Regions from separate parts of the Paraburkholderia sp. Cpub6 genome, predicted to be linked through region 2. Evidence: riboswitches for the same ligand, from Rfam matches in the RefSeq annotation. Region 2 holds a riboswitch; the other holds the start of a gene.
What was found. Region 2 has a riboswitch for cobalamin ahead of HDG33_RS00375 (TonB-dependent receptor domain-containing protein). Riboswitches for the same ligand answer to the same signal wherever they lie in the genome.

Region 1 (7,896 bases), on a different contig from region 2:
ACCGCCACGCGGCACTTCCCCTACGAAGCGCAGATGCTCACGACGCAGCGTGTGCTCGCGCATCGCGGCGAGCGTCGGTGGCCATGCAATGCGCCTGCCCGGTTCGCCGCGCGACGTGTCGCGCGAATCCGCCCCCACGCCTTGTCGCCATCGAAAACCGCTGCGCGAGTCAGCGGCGGCGCCTTTCCGATGGCTCAGCGTTTTTTTGCGTCGAGCGCAATGACGCCTTTGACAGGCAAAGCCGCGGCCGGCTCGGGCGGCAGGTAGCCCCACTCGGAGTCGGCGGAAGGTGTCGTGGATCCAGCCGTATCGCCAGACGCACCCGCAGCGACGTCCCGAGTCGGCGCCTCGCTTTCTGGCCGGCGCTGATTCGCATGTTGCGAATCATGCTGACGCCGCCGATGAAGCAGCACCGGATCGGCAACGCGCTCCACATGCCGCACCGTCACCGCACCTGCCCGTTCGAATGCGGCCAGCGCGCGCGCCGCGCGCAGCATCACGAGGTCGGCGCGCAAACCGTCGACGGCCGCGTCGATGCATAGCGCGCTCACGCGCGCATGGACGGCGTCATCGAACGACAGCAGCGGCAGCGCCGCGCGCGCCGAGCGAATTCGCTGCACGTATGAAGCCTGCTGCTCCGCGTGAACGGTACGAAACCCAGCGGGATCGAGATCGAACGCGAACCGCGCTTTGACGATCGCCTGCCGCACCTGCGGCTCGAACGCGTTCTGCAACTCCACCATCAGACCGAAGCGGTCGATCAATTGCGGCCGCAACTCGCCCTCTTCGGGATTCATCGTGCCGATCAGCACGAAGCTCGCGTCATGACTATGCGACACGCCATCGCGTTCGACGGTATTCACGCCGCTCGCCGCCGCATCGAGCAACGCATCGACGAGCGCATCGGGCAGCAGATTGACTTCGTCGACGTACAGCACGCCGCGATGCGCCTTCGCGAGCAGCCCCGGCGAGAAGCGCACGGAGCCGTCGCGCAACACGCTTTCGATATCGAGCGTGCCGATCAGACGATCCTCGCTCGCGCCAAGCGGCAGATTCACGAGCTCTCCCTCCGGCAGCAGTTCGGCAAGCGCGCGCGCGGCAGTCGACTTCGCAGTGCCGCGCGGTCCGCTGATCAATACGCCGCCCAAGCCCGGGTCGATCGCCGCGAGCACCAGCGCCTGCTGCAACGAGGCCTGGCCGATCAGCGCCGCAAACGGAAAAACGGGCCGCGCCGCCGTACCCGATACACAGGCGGAGCAACCTGGGTCGTCCGCTCCTCGCATCGCTCCATTCATGTTTGTCTTCCTTCGATCTGCTGTTCGCTCGCAAGCAGATGCGTTTCCACCTGCGCGCGATAGCCACCCGGCTGCTGCCAGAGCCCCCGCTGCATCGCCTCGAGCAAACGCTCGCAGATCGAATGCAGCGCATGCGGATTGTGCCGTTGCATGAACGCGCGCGTATCGGCGTCATTCAGATAAGCATCGGCGACGAGCGCGTATTGATGATCCGCGATCACGCGCGCGGTCGCGTCGTAGCCATACAGATAATCGACGGTCGCGGCGATCTCGGCCGCGCCCTTGTAGCCGTGGCGCTTCACGCCGTCGAGCCATTTCGGATTGACCACGCGCGAGCGGATCACGCGCGCGATCTCCTCCTGCAACGTCCGCACGCGCGGCGCGGCCGGATTGCTGTGATCCGCGTGATAGACGCGCGGCTGCTGACCTGCCAGATGCCGCACCGCCGCGACCATGCCGCCCTGAAACTGGTAGTAGTCATTCGAATCGAGCACGTCGTGCTCGCGGTTGTCCTGGTTCTGCAGCACGAGGTCCATCGCTGCGAGGCGCGTGCCAAACGCTTGATGCGCTTCCTCGCCCGCGCTCTTCTGCGCGTACGCATATCCGCCCCACGCCTGATAGGCGTTCGCGAGATCGGCGTCGGTCTGCCATTGGCGCGAGTCGATCATCTGCTGCAGACCCGCGCCGTACGTGCCCGGCCGCGCGCTGAACACGCGCCAGCCGGCGCGCTTGCGCGCTTCGACCGGGTCCATGCCGCGCGCGATCAACGCATCGCGTTCGCGCTGCACGCGCGCGCGAATCGGATTCAGCTCCGCGGGCTCGTCGAGTTCGGCAACCGCTTGCACGGCCGCATCGAACAGATGCATCACGTTCGCGAACGCATCGCGAAAGAATCCGGATACGCGCAACGTGACGTCGATACGCGGCCGATCGAACGCGTCGCTCGGCATGATCTCGAAGTCCGTCACACGGTGGCTGCCCGGCGCCCATTTCGGCCGCACGCCGAGCAGCGCGAGCGCCTGCGCGATATCGTCGCCGCCGGTGCGCATCGTCGCGGTGCCCCAGACCGACAGGCCGATCGCGCGGGGATAATCGCCGTGCTCCTGCAGATGCCGCTCGATCAGTTGCTGCGCCGATTTCAGGCCGAGCGCCCACGCGGCTTGCGTCGGCACCGCGCGCGTGTCGACCGAATAGAAGTTGCGGCCGGTGGGCAGCACGTCGGGCCGACCGCGCGACGGCGAACCGCTCGGACCTGGCGGCACGAAACGTCCTTCGAGGCCGCGTTTCAGCTGCGTCATTTCCTGCGGGCCGCAGGCATCGAGACGCGGCAGCACGTCGTCGCGCAGGCGTGCGATCACCTGTGCCGCTTGCGGCAGACTTTCGTCGGCTACGGGGACGGCCTGCGAACGATCCGCGTCATCGCAATCGACACCGCAGACGCCGCGCAACAGCACGCCCGCGAGCAATTCCAACCGCTCGCGCGTATCGCCGTAATGTCGCCACGGCGCATCGCTGACCCGCTGCAATACCTCGGGTCGCGGGCCGTCCCATGCGGCGGCCCAATCCACCGTCAACGGGTCGAACCGATGATCGATGCGCAGATCGCGCGCCAGCGCGTCGACGAGCCCCGCCTTGCCGCCCTGCCCATCGCCGACCGGAAAGCGCCCGAGCGCGAGCAGCGTGTCGCGCCGCTGCACGCCGCGCGGCGACTGCCCGAACGTATGCAGGCCATCGCGAATCTGCGCTTCCTTCAGCTCGCACAGCCACGCATCGACGCGTGTGAGCAGCGCGTCTTCATCGTCCTGTCGGTTCGGCGCCGCGAGACTCAGCTCTTCGTGCAGCCGATGCTCGACGATCGTCGTCAGAATCGTGCGACGCAAGAGCTTCGCGCGACGCGAATCGACCATCAATGCTTCGTAGTATTCGTCGACCTGGCGTTCGAGGTCCTGCAGCGGCCCATAGTTTTCGGCGCGTGTAAGCGGTGGCATCAGATGATCGATGATCACCGCCTGCGCGCGCCGTTTCGCCTGGCTGCCCTCGCCCGGATCGTTGACGATGAACGGATATAGATGCGGCATCGGTCCGAGAATCAGATCGGGCCAGCACGCGTCGCTCAAGGCGACGCTTTTGCCCGGCAGCCATTCCAGGTTGCCGTGCTTGCCGACGTGCACGACCGCGTCGATGCCGAACTGATGGCGCAGCCAGAAATAGAACGCGAGGTATGCGTGCGGCGGTACGAGCTCCGCATCGTGATAGCTCGCGTAGTCGCCGTGCTCGCGAGAACGCGCAGGCTGAATGCCGACGAACACCTGGCCGCAGCGCCAGCCGGCGATCATGAAGCGGCCGCGCCGCAGCGTGGGGTCCTGCTCGGGCTTGCCCCAGCGAGCGTTCAACGCGTCGCGCGCGCTCGCCGGCAACGCGTTGAAATGCGCGAGATAGTCGTCGAGTGCGAGGCTTTGCAGGGCCGGACGCAGATCGCGTACGACCGGATCGTTGGTCACGCCTTCGGTCAGCCTGTTCAACAACGCGTCGCCGTTTTCGGGTAATTCGCCGACACGATAATCTTCATCGCGCAGCATCGACAGAATGCCGACCACCGACGCCGGCGTATCGAGCCCGACGCCATTGCCGATGCGCCCTTCGCTCATCGGATAGTTGGCGAGAATCAACGCGACTTTCTTGTCGGCGTTATCGAGCGAACGCAAACGGCACCAGCGCCGGCTCAGTTCGGCGAGAAAGCGCACCCGTTCGAGGTCGGGCTGATAGCGGACCACGTCGACCTGCGTATGCGCACAGCGATACGCGAGCCCCTTGAAGCTGATCGCGCGCGTGATGATGCGCCCGTCCACTTCGGGCAGCGCGATATGCATCGCGATGTCGCGCGAATTGAGGCCGTGGTTGTCCTTCAGCCAGTCTTCGCGATTACCGCCGCTCAGGATTACCTGGAACACCGGCGCGTCGCCGGCGAGCGCGAGCGGCTCCGGGTCGTCGATCGCGGAAGCGGCGAACGCGGTCGTGTTCAGCACGAGCGCGACACCATGTTGCGCGCACAGCGACTGCACGACATCGCGGCTCACCGCATCCTTCAGCGACGTGATCGCGAGCGGCAGCGGATTGAGCCCTTGCGCTTCGAGCGCGTCGATCAGCGCATCGAACACCGCGGTATTGGCGGCCTGCAGATGCGCCTTGTAGAACAGAATCGCGACGACCGGCGCGTCTTGCCGCCAACGCGCCTGCCAGTCGGCGACGATGGGGGTATCGCGCTCCGGGTGATACAACGACGCGGCCGGCAACGCGCGGGGCGGATCGGGTTCGCGCCCCCAGTCGAGCGCGCGATACGCGATGCAGCGCAAAAACGCCTCGGCGTTCTGCGGACCGCCCTCGCGCAGATAGCGCCACAGCTGCTGACACAACTCGGCGCTCGCGGTGCTGCGCGCGAGCAGGTTCGGGTCTTCCTGCAGATCGCCGGAAAACATCGCGAGTGTTTGCTGTTTGCGCTGCGCGAGCGCGACCACCTGCTCGATGCCGTACGGCCAATACGTTTCGCCGCCGAGATGATCGACGACGACCACGCGCGCATGCTGCAACACGTCGTCCAGATAGAAATCGACCGAGGCAGGCTGACGCAGATACGTGACGTTCGCGAGCCGCACGCTCGGGAAGCCGTCGCCGAGACGCGGCACCACGCTCGCGAGCAGCGACAGCGTGGTGTCGGCGGAACTGAGCACGACGATCTCGGCGGGCTGCTGATCGATGCGGATCACGCCCTGCGTATCGTCGACGAAGCCGCCCGGCGTCGTGCGCAGCAGATGCATGCTGGTGCGCCCGTTTATGCCGTCGCGTTCGACGTCGCGCCGAGCGCCGCGTCGAACGCCTGTTGCAGCGCGTGTTGGTCGAGGTCTGCGCCGATCAGCACGAAGCGGCTCAACGCGCCGTCGCCATTTTCACCCGCTTGCCAGCGCCGGTCGAAGTAGCTGTCGAAGCGCCGGCCCACGCCCTGGATCACGAGACGCATCGCCGCGCCCTGCAGTGCCGCGAAGCCTTTGACACGGTAAATCGTGTGGGTTTCGACGAGCGCCAGCAAGGCGGCGAGCGCCGCGTCGCGCGACGGTACGGATGCCTGCACGACGACCGAATCGAATTCATCGTGGTGGTGATCGGGGTCGTCCGCGGAACCGTGGTGGTCATGACGCAGGTGGATCGTCTCTTCCGACGCCGCTTCGAGGCCCAGCAGCGTATGCAGGTCGAGCCGCCCCTGCTGCGCTCGCACGATCTTCACCTGCGGCGGAATCTCCGCGCGGATCGCGGCTTCGACCTCGTGCTGCCGCGACTCGTCGATCAGATCGGTCTTGTTCAGAATCACCAGATCGGCCGCCGACAACTGGTCTTCGAACAGCTCGTGCAGCGGCGACTCGTGATCGAGATTCGGATCGGCCTTGCGCTGCGCATCGACGGCGAGCGGGTTATCGGCGAACTGGCCGCTCGCGGCGGCCGGGCCGTCCACCACCGTCACCACCGCGTCGACCGTGAAGCCATTGCGGATCTGCGGCCAGTTGAACGCCTGCACGAGCGGCTTCGGCAACGCCAGGCCCGACGTTTCGATCAGCACGTGATCGAGTTCATCGCGGCGCTCCGCGAGCTTTTCCATCACCGGGAAAAATTCTTCCTGCACGGTGCAGCACAAACAACCGTTCGCGAGTTCATACAATTGCCCTTCGGTCTCGACGCCGTTTTCATCGCAACCGATGCCGCAGCCCTTGAGGATTTCGCCGTCGATGCCGAGCTCGCCGAACTCGTTGACGATCACCGCGATGCGCTTGCCGCCCGCATGCTGAAGAATGTGCCGCAGCAGCGTGGTTTTGCCGCTGCCGAGAAAGCCCGTGACGATCGTGACGGGGATCTTGCGCAATTGAGTTTGCATCGTGAGGTCCATCCCTTGGCGTTGATCGGTATGCCGGAAAGTCCGCGCGAGGGTCCGCATCGGCTGGCGAATGGAGCGAATGAAGCACGCGCAGCACTACCAGCGATCACCAGACACGGGGACGAACGACGGCATGGCCGCGACAACGGAAATACAGAAAGCGGAACTGAGGTCATGAACGCGCCGCCGCATCCCCGCGGCGGTCGTTCTGCTTCTTTGGGCCGGTATCCGGGCTGGCGAAAGCGCCGCTTCCCCTTCCCGGCCGAGTGGTTTCTCGTCCAGTGGTGAAATGTCCACGCGACCTTACGCGAGGACATCGAAGCCGGCACTGCGGTGCCCGGCTATCAAGCCGGAACCGCTTTTCGCTTACCGTTGCGGGGACAGCACAGGTTAGCCGCTCCAGAGCAGATGGCTCCCTGTTTCCCGTTTAACTGCATGCGCACGAGCGCGCACGCGAGCACCCAAAGTGCGTGCGAGTGTAGGCCCGGGGACTTGCGCAGTCAAGCAACGCACCGAGCCGGAAAGCGCCGCCGAGGCTTATCCGGCAAGGCGCCATGTGCTATCGTATGCGCGCGTTTGGTGCCCGCACATGCGCTCGCGTGTGCAGTTAAACGGGAAACAGGCAGCGCCTCGCGCGTTCAACCTGTGCTGTCCCCGCAACGGTAAGCGACCTGCGGCGCGCGATTCGATTCGCCTTCGATTCCGACGTGCCGCGCATGCGTTTTTGATGCCACTGTCCCGCGAATCCACAAACCGGGACGGGAAGGCGAAGCGCATGAGGCCGCCAGCCCGGATACCGGCCAGACGCGGAGGCGGTGCCGCATTGCATCCGTGCATCACGTGGCGCCGCCGGCCGCCGGAATCCGCGGGGAACGGATGTGAAGGCGTAGCAGCGCGGCATCGCGCGTGCCCGGATTCGCAGTTGCGCATGACCTCTATATTCACCGCCGCGTGTGCTGTCGCACGCCGCTTCTCTTCTTCCATCACCGCATGGCGCGCGCCATGCACGCCGCGATGACGCGCGCCTGGCTGATCGGCGCCGGTCCCGGCGACGTCGAACTGATCACGCTGAAGGCCACCCGCGCGCTCGCGCAGGCCGATGTCGTGCTCGTCGACGATCTGGTGAATCCCGACGTGCTGCAGTTCGCGCGCACCGACGCGCAAGTCGTGTACGTCGGCAAACGCGGCGGCCATCCGTCGACGCCGCAAGCCGACATCGTCGCGCAAATGCTCGGGCATCTGCGCGCGGGGCGCAGCGTCGCGCGGCTCAAGGGCGGCGATCCGTTCGTGTTCGGCCGCGGCGGCGAAGAGTTGCAGGCGCTACGGGCCGCGGGTATCGAAGTCGACGTGATCAACGGCATCACGGCCGGCATCGCGGCGCCCGCGGCGCTCGGTATCGCGGTCACGCATCGTGATCACGCGCAGGGCGTCGTGTTCGTCACCGGCCACGGCGCCGGCAGTGGCGAACCGGACTGGGCCGCGCTCGCCGCGACGCGCATGACGCTGGTGATCTACATGGGCATGCGCCGGCTCGGCGAGATCGCCCGCGCATTGCTCGCTGCCGGCATGTCCGCCGACACGCCGTGCGCGGCGATCGAGTCGGCGACGCGGCCTGAGCAGCGTCATGTGCTCGCGCCGCTTCGCGAGTTCGCCGAGGCGGTGGCGCGCGCGGGGCTCGGC
Region 2 (7,896 bases):
GCGGCTGCCAGTCGGCCACGCGCACGCCATCGAGTTCGACATGGCCCGCCGCCGGATGCAACAGCCCCGCCAGCGTCGATAGCAAGGTGGTCTTGCCCGCGCCGTTCGGCCCGGCGATGCACCAGATTTCGCCCGCCTGGAACGTGTGCGTGAACGCCTCGAGCAAGGTGCGCGCGCCGGCGCGCAACGTCAGGCGCTGCGTGCTCAGCATCGAACAGGTGGGGCTGGGTTTGGCTCGTATCATCGGCGGCGTTTGAGCAGCATCCACAGGAACACCGGTACGCCGACCAGCGACGTGATCACGCCGACCGGCAATTGCGCGGGCGCGATCACGGTCCGCGCGATCAGGTCCGCGCCCATCACCGCGACACCGCCGCCGAGCGCGGCCGCCGGCAGCAGCATGCGCTGATCGTTGCCGAACGCGAGCCGCAGCATGTGCGGCACGACGAGACCGACGAAGCCGATCGTGCCCGCGGTCGTCACCGCCGCGGCCGCCGCCAGCGACGCGACCAGGTACACACGCAAACGCAGCGGCATCACGGCGACGCCCAACGCCTGCGCGGCCGCGTCGCCGCGCAGCAACACGTTCAGACGCGGCGCGGCCGGCACGATCGCAAGCAGCACGAGCGCGAGCGCCATCAGCGCGGTCCACGGCAGCGCGCCGCCGTTGAGGTCGCCGGTGAGCCAGAACAGCATGCCGCGCAGACGGCTGTCGGGCGCGAGATTGAGCAGCAGCGTGATCAGCGCGCCCCACCCGGCCGCGATCACCGCGCCGGTCAATAGCAAACGGGGCGACGTGTCCTGCGGCTCGCCGCGCCATAGCTCGCGACGCGCGAGGCCGAGCACCAGCAGGATCGACACGAACGCACCCGCGAACGCACTCGCATCGACGATCCACCATGCGCCGCCCGCGATCATCGCAACGAGCGCGAACGTCGCCGCGCCGCCCGACACGCCGAGCACGTATGGCTCGGCCAGCGGATTGCGCAGCAGCACCTGCAGCAGCGCGCCGGCGAGCGCGAGCAACGCGCCGCACGCGAAGCCCGCGAGCGCGCGCGGCAAACGCAACGTACGCACGATTTCGCCGGCGAGATCGTCGCTGCCCGTGCCGCCGAACGTGTGCGTCGGCACGAGCGCCGCAAGCACGCGCGACGGCGCGAGCGGCACGCTGCCGAGCACCAGCGACGCGCCGAGCACCGCGACGGCGGCGAGCGCGAGCCCGAGCCAGATCGCGGCCGCGCGTTTCGCGTTCATCGGGCGCGGCGTCGCCATCGCGGCGCGCAGCGAAGCGGACGCGCGACTCATCCGCGTGCGCTCACGCATGCGGCCAACCCGGCGCGCGCGTCACTGCTGCTGCCAGCCGAGCGTGACATACGCACCGCGTCGCGGCGAGTTATACGAGTAGGCCGTTTCATAATCCTTGTTGAACAGATTGTCGATTTGCGCACTGACGTACCACGCTTTGGTGACGTTGTAGCGCGCCGACAGATTCACGATGCCATAACCGCCGAGGTTGCCCGTGCTATCGGTGCGCGGACCGCTGACGATCCACTCGCCGCCAACCCGCCATCCACCGATGCTGCGATTCATCGCGAACGACCCGAACCGACGCGCGCGCCGCACGAGGTCGGTACCGTTGTCGAGATCGACCGGGTTCTGCAGCGTCACCGTTGCGCGCACGTCGGTCTTACCGACATGACCGCTCCACGATCCCTCGAGTCCCTGCACCTTCGCACGGCCGACGTTCTCCGCGAGGTAGATGCCGGGGATCGTCTGCACGTAGTCGATCAGATTCGTATAGCGCGTCTGAAATGCGTTCAGACGCATCACGCCGAGCGCATCGGTCGCGTACTGCAAACCGGCTTCGACCGAATGACTGCGCTCGGGCTGGATCGACGGATTGCCGCTGATCGGATAGTACAGATCGTCGAAGCTCGGCGCGCGAAACGCATCCGAATAGCTTGCGGTTACCTTCCAGCGCGACGTGATGTCGAATCCGTAGCCGAGATAGTAACTGTTCGCTCCACCGAAATCGGAGTACTGGTCGCGTCGCACGTTGGCCTGAAACTGGTTGCGGCCGAAGCGCGCGCTGTAGCCCGCGAAGACCGAATCGACGTGACGGTCGGGCGCGGCGAACGTGTCGGAGTCGAGCGTCTGGTCGAGATGCTCGTAGCCGAGTTGCAGCTTCTGGTTCGCGGCGAGCGCGAAATCGTTCTGCCACGTGTACTGGCGATTGTCGGTATCGAAGCGGCCGTTGTAGATGCCATTGGTGTTCGACACGCTGCGGTCGTCGCCCTCGGCGAGCGTGACGTGGGTGGTCCACCAGTCGGTCAGCTTGCCGTTCGCGAATACCGACACCTGACGCACCTTGCTATAGAGATTGTTCAGATCGGTGGGCTCGCCGTACGCATTGTCGTAGCTGTTGTCGTTGTTCGACTGGAAGTAGCTGACGCCCGCGTCCCACCTGTCGGTGAACTTGTGACGCAGCGACGCGCTGATGCTCTCGTTCAGATTGCCGTTCGCGTTCGGATTCGCGTTCGGCGCCTCGAGCGGATTGAGCGACGAAAAGCCGTCGTCCTTCGTGCGCGCGAGCGAAATATTGAAAGTCGTGCGGCCGTCCTGATCGAGCGCGCCGTTCACGCCGGCCGTTTGCGTCTGCGTGCGATAGCTGCCGTAGCCGACCGAAAAATTGAAACGCGGCGGATGATCGCCGCCGTCTTTCGTGAACACCTGCACGACGCCGCCGATTGCGCCCGAGCCATACAACGCCGACACGTTGCCGTTCACCACTTCGACGTGATCGACCTGATCGAGCGGAATCTGTGCGAGTTGAGCTGAGCCGAGACTCACCGAATCGACGCGCACGCCGTCGATCAGCAGCAGCGATTGCGTCGACGATGCGCCGCGCAGAAAGAGGCTCGTGGTCGAACCGGGGCCACCCGTGCGCGAGATTTGCGCGCCTGGCGCGAGTTGCAGCAGGCCGGGCAGATCGGTCGCGGTCGTGTCGGCGATGTCCTGCTGATCGAACCGCGTGGTCTGCGGGATCGCATCGCGCAACGCTTGCGGTCCGCGTTGCGCGGTCACGACGATCGGCGACAGCAGGTTGCCCGACGCATCGGTGGAAGTGAGATTGGCCGCGTCGGCAACGTTTGCGGCGCTCGCAGCGGTTGCATCCGTCGCGGACGATGAAGACGCAGGCTCGGCGCTTTGCGCATGCACGACGAGCGGCAGGCTCGCGAACGCGAGCAGCGTTGCGCGGGCGATGGGGGACAGCATGGGATGACATTCCTGTGGATAGCGTGCGCGGCCTGCTTCCCCGCAGGCCGTCGCGTCACGAGGCGCCCCCTTGTTTAGCGTTTTCGCGGGGGGACGTCCCTCTTTTCTGGCCGGTATCCGGGCTACGACACATCGATCCGCCTTCCCACGCGTGACGCGCAGTGGCACACTCGCACGTTGAACTTCCAACCTTGCGACCAGGACCGACCTGCATGAGCACATCACATGCGGTCGCTTACCGTTGCGGGGGCAGCGCAGGTTCGCGCATCCGGTTTTGGCACCGCGCGCGCCCTGCTTCCCGTTTAACTGCGCGCGCCGAAAAGCGCGCGCGGGCACCAGAGTGCGGGAAGTTTAGGAGCGGCCTCGCGGGGCGTCAAGAAAGGTCGACCGGAGCGCAATCGGTTCTGTTGAATGCAGGTTATTGTCGGATGGATTGCCGGTTTTTATCTTATGGTCGACGACGCGACACCCAACGAACGTGCACGAAGCGATGCTGTTACGTCTCGAAACGAGACAATTGTCGGAACCTGTAATATTCCGCGCTAAAATGCGATGTCTTTAGAGGACGCAGCACATGCTCACCGAACTCGAATCACTCTCCCAGAACATCGGCAAGCTGATTGCGATCAGCCAGCGCCACAACGAAGCGCGGCTCGCGCTCGAAGAGCAGCTCGCGCAAACGCGTGCCGAAGTGCAAGCCACGCATGCGGAACTCGCGCAATTGCGCGAAGAGCGCGACGCACTGCAGGCGGAACGCGACGCGCTGTCCGCCAAGATCGACGACGCTCAGGTGCGCCTGAATGCGATTCTCGAAAAATTGCCGCGCGCACGCGCGAGCAGCGAACCGGATAACCAGCTCGATCTGCTCGAGTCCGCCCAGCCCGAACACGAGGAAGCGGAAAGCGACGTGAGCCGACACGGAGAAAGCGCATGACCACCAAGCAGATCGAAGTATCGATTCTCGAAGTACCCTATCGTCTCGCCTGTTCGCCGGAAACGGAAGGCGCGCTGCTCGAGGCGGTCGCGCGCGTCGACGCCGAGATGCAGAAAATCCGCAGCGGCAGCAACGTGCGCGGCACCGATCGCATCGCGGTGATGGCTGCGCTGTCGCTGGCATCGGAACTGCTTAAGCTGCAAAGCAGCGTGCGACACGGAGAAGCATTTCCTGCTGAAGAAATCCGGCGTACAATGCAGCAAATGAACGAACAGCTAGGTACTGTGATCGAGCAGTACAGCTTGCAGTAAGCAGTAGTGGGCCGGTTTCGAACCGGTCACGTGTTGAACGGTTTGGGTTGTAGCTTCATCGGTTTAGCTTCCCTGCCTGGTTCGCCAAGGTCATACATTCCTTGAACCAATGCCATGTGCACGGTTGCGGAAATTTGTAGCACGGGTGTGCGCGTCACTCAGTCTGATGTACCCGAAGTGTTGCTAACTGCGACCAATTCTGAACCCTCGGTTCAGGATGCCGGCCTAGCGGCTAAGGCGGGGACCTTATCTGGAACGGCATCGGACTTCGGTTCGATGCCGTTTTTCTTTGGTCGTCGTTTTTTCGTTTGAGCGCCTTTTTCAGGGGCTTTTCCGTACGCGCCTGCTGTTGTAGCGCTTCGTTCAATCTCACACGCTCACTCCGATTCATGCGCTACTGGCTGATGAAGTCCGAACCGGACGAAGCAAGCATCGACGACCTCGCCAACGCTCCTCATCGCACCTTGCCGTGGACCGGCGTACGCAACTATCAGGCGCGCAACTTCATGCGCGACGTGATGCAGGTCGGCGACGGCGTGCTCTTCTATCATTCGAGCTGTCCGGAGCCCGGCATCGCGGGCATCGCGGAGGTCTCGTCGACCGCGTATCCGGACCCTACGCAGTTCGATAAAAAGAGTCCGTACTACGACGCGAAATCGTCGCCGGAAACGCCGCGCTGGATGCTCGTCGACGTCGTGTTCAAGAAGAAAATCGGGCTGATTCCGCTTGCCGCGCTGCGCGAGCATGCCGAATTGCAGGACATGCGCGTGCTCGCCAAAGGCAATCGCCTGTCGATCACGCCGGTGACCGAAGCCGAATGGCGCTTCATCACCAAACAGCTGGTTTAAGGGCGAACGCGCGACGCGGCACCTGTCGTGATCGCATCCAGGTCATCGTTTCCGATGCGGCGGCGAAGCATTAATTGGGGAACCAAGCGTCGGTAAAACGCGCCTAATCGGTCGACGAAAGCGTGAACTCGAACCGGCCGCTCGACGGCAAGCCGATGCATTCGCCAGCGCATCCGTCAAACCGCGCGCCACACCCGGCGCTCGCGTCGAACGTGCACAACCTGTTCAAACAAGGATTCCAGTCATGACGACAAAAACCGCACGGTCCCTCGCACTTGCGCTCGCCTTGGGCGCGCCTGTGGCACTCGCACTGAACCCTGCACCCGCTCGAGCGCAGACCATGATGCCGCAGCCTTCGGGCGTGCTGTCGCTGAATGCGCAGGCGAGCGCGGAAGTCCCGCAGGACGAAGTCGAAATCACGCTGTTTTACGAGCAGGAAGCGAGCGAGCCGTCGTCGCTGACGTCGACGCTGAATGAACGCGCCGACGCGGCATTGCAGAAAGCGCGCGGCGTCAGCGGCGTGACCGCGCGCTCGGGCGCGTTCTCGATCTTCCCGTCGACGGATCGCGACGGACGCATCTCGACGTGGCGCGGCCGCACGGAAGTCGTGCTCGAATCGCGCGACTTTGCCGCGGCATCGAAGCTCGCCGGACAGATGGCATCGATCATGCAGGTTGGCAACGTGCGTTTCTCGCTGTCGCCGCAAGCGCAGCGCGCGGCCGAACAGCGGCTCAGCGGCGAGGCGATCAAATCGTTTCGCGAGCAGGCCGCGGCGGCCTCGCAGGCGTTCGGCTTTAGCGGCTATTCGATCCGCGAGGTCAACGTGAATCACAGCGGCGTGATGCCGCGTCCGATGATGATGATGAGCGCACGCGCGATGGGCGCCGACGCGAAGAGCGCGCCGCTGTCGCTCGAAGGCGGCACGTCGACGGTGACGGTCAACGTGTCGGGGTCGGTGCAGATGAAGTGACGCGCAAGCGCAAGCCCAAACTGAAAACGCCACGGCATCCATCGATGCCGTGGCGTTTTTTCATGCAACGCTCGCTACGCTAGCCGAGCGCCGCTCAGTTCGCGCCAACCGCCTGCGCCTGCTCGCGACGCCCACGGCGATACGCCCACACCATCAGGCCGATGCCCGCGAGAATCATGGGCAGCGACAGCCATTGACCCATCGACAGTCCCATCGCGAGCAGGCCGAGGAAATCGTCCGGCTCGCGCGCGAATTCGACCGTGAAGCGCGCCAGGCCGTAGCCGATCAGGAACATTGCGGAAATCGCGCCGAGCGGCTTCGGTTTGCGCGAGAAAAAGATCAGCACGAAGAACAGCGCCACGCCTTCGAGCGCGATCTCGTACAGCTCCGACGGATGTCGCGGCAGCATGTGATATTGCGCGAACACTTCGTTCAGATGCCATTGCGCGGCCAGTTGCGGATGCGCGGCGAGCCATGTGGCGTCGTCAGGCGCGGCGCCGGGAAACAGCATCGCCCACGGCGCGGACGGCTCGGTCACGCGGCCCCACAGCTCGCCGTTAATGAAGTTGCCGAGGCGCCCCGCCGCGAGGCCCGTGGGCACCATCGGCGCGACGAAGTCGGTGACTTGCAGCCACGAGCGCTTGCGCTGATAAGCGAACAGCATCATCGCGATCGTCACGCCGAGAAAGCCGCCGTGAAACGACATGCCGCCTTGCCAGACCTTGAAGATGTCGAGCGGATGCGCGAAATAAAAGCTCGCCTTGTAGAACAGCACATAGCCGAGCCGGCCGCCGAGGATCGTACCTAGCACGCCGTAGAACAGCATGTCGTCGATATCCTTCGCGGTCCAGCCTTGCGCGGCGACGTACGGCAGCCGCAGCCGCAGCCGGGCGACGACGATCGCCGCGACGAACGCGACGAGGTACATCAAGCCATACCAGCGCACGGCGAGCGGCCCCAGATGAATGGCGACAGGGTCGAAATTGGGGTGAATGAGCATCGTGTAGTTATGGGCAGTTCAGGTTCGAAAGCAGTTTTTACAGGGAATCAGAAGCGGGATCTAGACACGCGACGCGACGCTCGCCGCATGCGCGCGCACGATGTCGATGAAGCCCGCCAGCACCGGGCTGACCTCGTCGCTGCGCCAGACGAGGCCCGTCTCGATCGCGGGCACCGACTCGGACAGCGGCCGGTACACGACGCCCGTGCGCCGCAGGTTACGCAACGATTGCGGCACCAGCGCGACGCCCATGCCGGCCGACACGAGACTCACGATGGTCTGCATCTGGATCGCCTCCTGGCCGATCCGTGGCGCGAGGCCCGCAACGCCGTAGCAATCCATAATGATGTCATAAAAGCCTGGCGCGAGACGCCTTGGGAAGATCACGAGCGGCGCGTCGGCGACATCGCGCAGGCTGACGGGCATGTCGAGCCATTCGGCGGCGGGGTCTTCGGCGGCGCTGCCCTTGCCGTTTGCGTTCACGCTGCCCCGCAAGCCTTGCGCCATCTCCGTCGACATCGCGATCACGAGCGGCTCGCGCGCGATCGGCAGCCACG

Region 1: linked by a shared signal. The riboswitch ahead of cobW (cobalamin biosynthesis protein CobW) and the one ahead of HDG33_RS00375 (TonB-dependent receptor domain-containing protein) in region 2 are both predicted to bind cobalamin.

The regions. Positions count from the first base shown of each region.
Region 1 is NZ_JACHDM010000015.1:2,137-10,032, forward strand. It holds gene HDG33_RS23065 (VWA domain-containing protein) at 1-138, opposite strand, end outside; gene HDG33_RS23070 (ATP-binding protein) at 195-1,295, opposite strand; gene cobN (cobaltochelatase subunit CobN) at 1,292-5,110, opposite strand; gene cobW (cobalamin biosynthesis protein CobW) at 5,125-6,216, opposite strand; cobalamin riboswitch at 6,418-6,696, opposite strand; cobalamin riboswitch at 6,777-7,036, shown strand; partial or broken gene cobA (uroporphyrinogen-III C-methyltransferase) at 7,231-7,896, shown strand, end outside.
Region 2 is NZ_JACHDM010000001.1:62,525-70,420, reverse strand. It holds gene HDG33_RS00385 (ABC transporter ATP-binding protein) at 1-211, opposite strand, end outside; gene HDG33_RS00380 (iron ABC transporter permease) at 241-1,305, opposite strand; gene HDG33_RS00375 (TonB-dependent receptor domain-containing protein) at 1,345-3,276, opposite strand; cobalamin riboswitch at 3,367-3,631, opposite strand; gene HDG33_RS00370 (ATPase) at 3,851-4,210, shown strand; gene HDG33_RS00365 (cell division protein ZapA) at 4,207-4,521, shown strand; RNA gene ssrS (6S RNA) at 4,588-4,769, shown strand; gene HDG33_RS00355 (EVE domain-containing protein) at 4,911-5,369, shown strand; gene HDG33_RS00350 (SIMPL domain-containing protein) at 5,614-6,339, shown strand; gene lgt (prolipoprotein diacylglyceryl transferase) at 6,434-7,339, opposite strand; gene HDG33_RS00340 (LysR family transcriptional regulator) at 7,400-7,896, opposite strand, start outside.